One region of the Salinivibrio sp. HTSP genome, then DNA from elsewhere that is predicted to be linked to it. Evidence: riboswitches for the same ligand, from Rfam matches in the RefSeq annotation. Region 1 holds a riboswitch; the other holds the start of a gene.
The links. Region 1 has a riboswitch for thiamine pyrophosphate ahead of thiB (thiamine ABC transporter substrate binding subunit). Riboswitches for the same ligand answer to the same signal wherever they lie in the genome.

Region 1 (3,616 bases):
TCTTACGCCTAAGGTGGCGCACAGATTATGGTAAGACTGGGCAACCTGAAACGCGGGAGCACTTAATACTTTTATGAGATAAGGCAGCGCCATCAGGGCGTTCACCGCCATCACTAGCCACAGCGCTAAACTGAATACGTCGCTAAACTGGCGAAACAGCAAAAAAAGCCCGGTACTGAGCACGATGCTCGGGACCACCAGGATAATGGCTCCTAGCGTTTCTATCCCATCCGCCTGTTTTTTGCGTCCATGTAAGCGCCAGTGGCGGCTAGCGAGGATCACTGCGGCTGCAAGCACAAAGGCAAAGCTGGTTGCCCCTGAGGCAATGGCGAGGGAGTGCAGTGTTGCCTGCCACAGTGCGCCATCGCCGAGTACCGCTAATGCGCTGGGGTTGAGCCCACGTGCAATCACCACGCCCAGTGGCGGTAACACCAGTATCAAAACGAGGCCAATCCATAGACTGTCCCAGCATTTGGCGGCACGGCTATCCAAAGAGGCGGGAAGAGGCAGCACTTCACTGGGTGTACTCGGCAGCGGGCGCGTCAAGGTTTGCACGGTAAATGCGATGGCGCCACACAAGAGCATTTGCCAAAGCGCAAGGACAGCACCCGTTTGTAAATCGAAATCAAAATGAATGGCTTGGTAAATGGCTAGCTCTATCGTGGTGGCTTTAGGTCCGCCACCCAGTGCCATCACGGTGGCGAAGCTGGTAAAGCACAACATAAACACCAGCCCGACGATATGAGGCAAGCTTTGGCGTAAATACGGCCATTCTAAATGCTTAAAGCGCTGCCAGCCTTTCAGCCCTAGCTGGGTAGCAAGACGACGTTGATCAGCGGGGATCCCCTCTAACGCTTGCACCATGAGTTGGGCGGAAAATGGCAGATTAAAAAACACATGCGCGAGCAAAATGCCACTTAAACCATAAATAGAAAATGGCATCGACGCATCAATGTGCGCGAAGGCTTGCGCAATCCAGCCGCTGCGGCCATAGATGGCAACCAGTCCAAATACGCCCACCAATACCGGTAGCACCAAGGTCATGGCGAATAGCTTAAGCAGCCATGCCTTGGCTGGAAACTGCCGGCGATACAGGGCGTGGGCGACGGGTATCGCAAGCCCAACGCTGAGCACCACAGATAAGGTCGCCTGCTTAAAGCTAAAGTAGGTGACATGGCGCAGGTAGGTATCTTGCCACAACGCGGTGAGCACTAGGTCGTGGCTGTGAGAGAACAGCGCCCAGAGTGCGCTGCCAATCAAAACCACGACTAAGCTGGCCGCCATACTGCCCGGCCAGGTTCGAGAAGGGTTGAGCATCTTGGCTATTCAACCAGCGCGGTTTGCCAGTCACGCACCCATTGCTGGCGATTGCCCATCACTTCATCAGGCTGATACAGCAGGCTTTCCTCCGGCTTGTCTAAAGTGTAGAAGGCATCAGGCAGGTTGACATCGGTTACCGGATACATCCACTGCGTGGTTGGGAGCACAGACTGAGCTGCATCACTGAGCATAAATTGTAAAAACGCGTCTGCACGTTCCGGTTGATCCGTGTAGGCTGATTTTGCCACCACTTCGATTTGCATGTAGTGGCCTTCTTCAAACATGGCAGCGGCAAAGCGGTCGTCCTCATCGGCAACCCGGTGATAGGCCGGTGAAGTGGTGTAAGAAAGCACCATGTCGGCTTCTTTGTTAAGAAACATATTATAGGCCTCGGTCCAGCCTTTGGTCACGGTAATGGTGTTATCAGCCAGTTCGCGCCATGCTTGTTGGTTGTCATCGCCATACACTTTTTGGATCCAGAGCATTAAGCCTTGGCCTACCGTTGATACGCGCGGATCTTGGTAAATCACACTGATATCGTCGCGCTCTTCAATCAAGGCTTTGAGGCTTTTGGGCGGGTCGAGCAAGCGGGTAGTGTCGTACACAAAGGCAAAATAGCCGTAATCGTAAGGGATAAAGTAGTTGTTGTCCCACCCGCCAGGCACTTGCAGGCGCTCAGTATTGACTGCATGCTCAGCAACAATGCCGCTGCGCTCGGCTTCTTTCATTAAATTGGTATCCATACCCAGCACGATATCGGCTTGGGTGGTTTCCCCTTCAATGCGTAAACGATTGAGCAAAGCGGCGCCATCATCGAGAGACACGAATTCCAGTTGGCAATCGCACTGTTTTTCAAATTCGGCTTTGATTTTGGGCCCTGCGCCCCATTCGGCGATAAAGGAGTCATAGGTATACACGGTGAGTGGGTCCGCGGCGCGGGCACTGAGTGATAACAGCGACAGAGAAATCAGAGTGAGAACAGAGGTAAAAACTTTCACAGCACGCTCCTAAGTTGGGCGTGGGTGTTGAGGCAAGTTGATGGCAACATCAAGTCTCAATCCCTACGCCAGTGTTAGCTGGATCAGGTTCGATGGGTCTAGCGCAGTGCGCAATCTCAGCCATGAGGCTCCCCAATGAGTACCAAGCCATTGTACTGATTGGCTTAGGGTTAACCAAGCCTTTTAGTCAGCGAGTTGGTTAAGGTCCCAGTTGTAGTCGTGTTCCAATGTTGCCTCTTGTGGCAATGGAATATCGCGATACTGGTTTATGTGAGCGATCACGCCTTGCTTATCGCCACCAAAATCAGCCTCAAACCACTCATAGATAGAAGAAAGCTGCCATTGATCGCCTTGCTGACTTACCCCTTTGTCGCTATTAATAAAACCATAGGCCGCTTGTTCGAGCTGTGCCTCAAGCGCGTTTGCTTGGAAGGCCTTAGGTTGCAGGTTTGGACAACCCAAACTGGCACAGTTAACCGCATAGTGGGTACGCGGATCTTGCCATAGTGGGCGCAGAATGCGGTGCTCAATATCATTCAAGGTAAGGGGTTCACCTGCCACCGTGACCACCTCATCATCCCAAGGTCCAAAGCTAAATAGCCCACCGAGTTTGGTGATGGAACTGACCGGATAGGCCTCCAAAATCAGCGTCACCGTGACCGCATTGTAAAGGTTGACCCAATACGCGTATTGCTCGTTTTTGGTCAGGGTACGCGGGTCGCGCGCGGTGAGCATGCGGATATAATGATCGAGGGCTTTCTTGTCAGCGTCGGTGACCGCCGCATAGTTAAATAAGGTGTGCTGCCCCTGAGGCTGCAAATACTTATCGAGCAATACTTGCCAAGTGTGATGAGTGAAGGTTGCCTGGCTGTCAGGGTTATGGGCATCCCACATCGCCCAATACTCTGCTTTGGGGGCCGCTTGGCTAAACAGCGGAAAAACCAAACAGAATAGAAGTATCAAACGTTTTTGCATTGCCCGTCCTTATTTTCAGCAAGCCTTCTTTTCAGACTAGACCAAGCAAATGCGTTGTTGGTTTCATGGTGAATGGAAAAAAGTGGGGCTTGACCAATAAGCGCGGCGAGGATCGCGCTTATTGGTGGAGTGGGCTAAAGCGGGGATTTATGACAAAAAGTCCGGGATGCGCTGCTCAAAGCGCGAGATCTCAGCATCGTGCTGTAGGGTTAGGCCAATGCTATCTAAGCCTTCCAACAGGCAATGACGACGAAAATCATCCATTTGGAAGCTAAAGCAGTGCTCACCGGCTCGAATGGTTTGGGCGGGCAAATCCAGGGTTA
Region 2 (3,616 bases), on a different contig from region 1:
TTGTTCAAGTTGACGACGGGATATAAACACGCTAGCTCCTAATTAAGCTTTTTATAATATTTTAACGCTTAATATTGGCTTTGTATGATAAACGGAGAGAAATGTGATCCATTTTACGCCAATCATTTGATTTACACTGTAAACCGATAAAAATTCCCGCCATACTGACGTCTCTGCGGCGAATGAGCGAAACATTATGACCTTTTGGTTGCTTTTTAAACGTTGGATTATCAGTCACTTCGCCCATTTAAATGGGCGTATTTTGGGCTTGGTGGTCCTTGCTTACGGCATCATCGGCTGGCTGCTTTTGTACTGGGCGGGCGAAACCGAGATGACCCAGTCACTCGGTCGCTATATTTATTACTTAATGGTCACCGCGTCCACCGTTGGCTATGGCGACTATTCGCCAGCGACAGAAGCAGGACAGTGGATTACCGCCTTTTGGATTATTCCCGGCGGGCTGGGGTTATTTGCCGTTGTAATTGGCCATGTAACCAGTGCGTTGGTCGATTATTGGCGACGTGGATTACAAGGAAAACGGAGTCTTACAGTGAAAAATCATATTCTGGTGTTAGGGTGGAATGGTCAACGCACTATCCAGCTTATTCGCCTACTACAAAGCGGTGTGCATGGCGATCGTCCTATTGTGCTTTGTGTGCGTCCCGAAATGGAAAACCCGCTCCCTGGCGAGGTGGAATTTGTGCGCGTCACCAGCTTTACCGATGCCGAGGGCATTGCCCGTGCGGGTATTGATAGTGCCGCGAGCATTATTATCGATAACCCCGAAGACGATATTACCCTGTCAGCGGCCTTGTTTTGCGCGCACAAAAACCCCTCAGCGCATCTGCTCGCCTACTTTCAAGATGATGCACTCAGCCAAATATTAAAACAGCACTATCCACACGCCGAGTGTGTGCCATCTGTGTCGGTGGAAATGCTAGCGAAAGCTGCCGTGGATCCGGGTTCCAGCCAGTTGCATCACGAGCTGTTAAGCACGGCACAGGGGATGACGCAGTATTGCGCTCGCTATCCCACCAATGCGAGCGCCACGGATGTGGGCACTCTGTTCAACCAATTAAAGCACGAATACGATGCGACATTAATTGGTCTCGATAAAGGTGAAGGCATTACCCTTAACCCCAACCTTGCAACAGACGTCGCCCCTGGCGATCGCGTATTCTATATTGCAGCCGAGCGTTTACCGCATTGGTCAGCGGCGTAATTCGGGTACCATTCATCACACGCGACACCCGCTGTTAGCCTTTCCCGAACAGTCCGCCGCTTCACCTTAGGAGCGGCGAACTCGCTTTAGGTGCCCTATTGGTGAAAAACCGTCTATTCGACCGAGGCTTCTTGTCCATCGTGATGACGCGCCTCAACGGGGTAAGCGTAAAAATGATGAACAGGCCCTGCGCCTCTTCCCACCTTTAACTGCTGGCTATGCGCTAACGCGTCGGTGAGATAATGTTTCGCCGCGCGCCCGGCTTCAATGGGCGTCATTCCCTGCGCGTAATAAGAGGCGATCGCTGCAGACAGTGAACAGCCTGTGCCGTGCGTATTTGCAGTCTCAACCCGACGGGCGCTCAAGGTTTGGCACGTATCTCGGCTAATCCATACATCCACGCTTTCAGGAACGTGATGTAAATGGCCACCTTTGAGCATCACGTACGGGCAGCCGAGGCGACGCAAGGCGGGGACTAACGCATGCATTTGCTCAATGGAGGTAGGAACAGGCTGACCGGTTAATCGCGCCGCCTCCGGCAAGTTGGGGGTGAGCACGGTTGCGCGTGGGATCAGCTCCTCAATCAGCGCTGTCATGGCGTGCTCATCCAACAAAGGATCACCGCTGGTAGCCACCATCACGGGATCTAAAATCACCGGTAAGTGTGGCGACCGCGCCAACACGGCGGCTACTTCGCGAATAATCGCTTGGTTGGCGAGCATACCGATTTTCACTGCACGCACTGGCATATCGTACAACACCGCATCCAATTGGGCGCGGACAAAACCAGGAGCAACCGCCGAGACGGCCTCAACGCCACAGGTGTTTTGCGCGGTTAATGCGGTGATCACCGAGCACGCATAACCGCCGGTAGCTGAAATCGCTTTAATATCGGCTTGAATGCCGGCACCGCCACCGCTGTCTGAGCCGGCGATGGTAAGAATTACAGGTGGAGATAGGTTCATATTGGCCCCTTAATCATCAGGGACGGAAGGAGACAAAGCGAGCCCGAATAGGCCACTTCGTATGCTGAACGTGTCAGTTCCCTCCGCCAGTGCTAACTGGATCAGGTTCTACGGGTCCTGCTTTCGCAGTCTCAGCAATTACTTGCTCCCCGACTAACACGCTCAGAATATAAACCTTACGGATAAAGCGCAAGGTTGATTGCTCGTTCATTTTCCCACTAGAAACAAAAAACGCCCCATCGATGGGGCGCTCTACCACGTACCTCGTTCGGTTTTATCGTGGTTATTTTTTGTAATTTTTGACCAACGCATCCACCTTTTTCAGGAACTGCTCTTTTAGGTTTTCGTGCTCATAGTCAAGATCATAGGTATTGTGGAATCCCACGCGTAACTGAACCCCGTTACCCGCTAAATAAATGGTATAGCCGTCATAATCCGAGAAAGCGTCGATGCCATCTAGGCGGTGCCCATCTTCAATTTCTTCACCATACTCTGTCACTATCTCAAACGCGCGCAGTAGATGGGTAGGATTGAGTTCGTTTTTCACGCTTCCCTCCTGGCTGTGTTAGCGAAATTGTGCTCCACCTCCCGGCCGTGATCCACGACCATAAAGTGGGCCGGCCAATACCGGTGGCGTAGTCAACACATGCCCTGACACCTCAAGCCGGCTTGGCTTAGAAATAATATTGGGCAAGGCTGCCAAAGTATCAAGGGTGGTGTCTGGCCCCGTTTTTTGGATTGCCGTACCGTAATTATAGCCGTAATCGACACACACGACAGGCGAGCCCGCGGCTCTTGCCGCATGAACATCATTCACGGCATCACCAACCACCAGCAATTCTGATGATGGCACTGCTAAAATCGCCGCCGATTCAAAAATGCTATCGGGATCCGGCTTTCCGGCTGCGATTGCATCGGTTCCTAAGATTCGGGTAAAAAAGTGGCTGACCCCAAGCGCTTTGAGTAGGCTATTGGCATGCGCCGTTTGCATGTCCGTGGTACATATCATCGGGAACTGACGTTGAGAGAGGCCTTCAAGACAAGCAAGTACCCCTGGATAGAGTCGAGTTTTTGGCGGTTTTTTGCCTAGGTATGAGGACAGGAACAACGCGCGGGCTTGGTTCAGTACGGTGGTAGAAACCCGCCCATCAATGTGTCGCGTAAGCACCCGATGGATCAATAAATCCGCGCCATCACCAATCCAGTCTCGAATCGCACTGGGCTCTTCCTCCGGCAAATCAAACCCTCTCAACATGCCGAGGACAGCGTCGTATAGATCATCAAAAGGGTCTGCGATCGTGCCGTCTAAGTCAAAGCATATCGCAGAGATATTCTCCAATTTTTTCATGGAACGCCTCCACAATCAGTGTGTTATCGCCAGAAAGGAAAGGGAACGGTGGATCGGGCTTGCTATCCAACGAGTCTTTGA

Region 2: linked by a shared signal. The riboswitch ahead of thiD (bifunctional hydroxymethylpyrimidine kinase/phosphomethylpyrimidine kinase) and the one ahead of thiB (thiamine ABC transporter substrate binding subunit) in region 1 are both predicted to bind thiamine pyrophosphate.

The regions. Positions count from the first base shown of each region.
Region 1 covers NZ_PXUD01000010.1:58,737-62,352, reverse strand. Annotated here, with positions in the region: gene thiP (thiamine/thiamine pyrophosphate ABC transporter permease) at 1-1,317, opposite strand, end outside; gene thiB (thiamine ABC transporter substrate binding subunit) at 1,323-2,318, opposite strand; TPP riboswitch at 2,362-2,463, opposite strand; gene C7A19_RS01940 (DUF547 domain-containing protein) at 2,502-3,293, opposite strand; gene leuD (3-isopropylmalate dehydratase small subunit) at 3,441-3,616, opposite strand, start outside.
Region 2 covers NZ_PXUD01000025.1:10,758-14,373, reverse strand. Annotated here, with positions in the region: gene C7A19_RS15840 (methyl-accepting chemotaxis protein) at 1-30, opposite strand, end outside; gene C7A19_RS04885 (potassium channel family protein) at 197-1,222, shown strand; gene thiD (bifunctional hydroxymethylpyrimidine kinase/phosphomethylpyrimidine kinase) at 1,336-2,187, opposite strand; TPP riboswitch at 2,249-2,349, opposite strand; gene C7A19_RS04875 (DUF3081 domain-containing protein) at 2,471-2,734, opposite strand; gene C7A19_RS04870 (HAD-IA family hydrolase) at 2,753-3,535, opposite strand.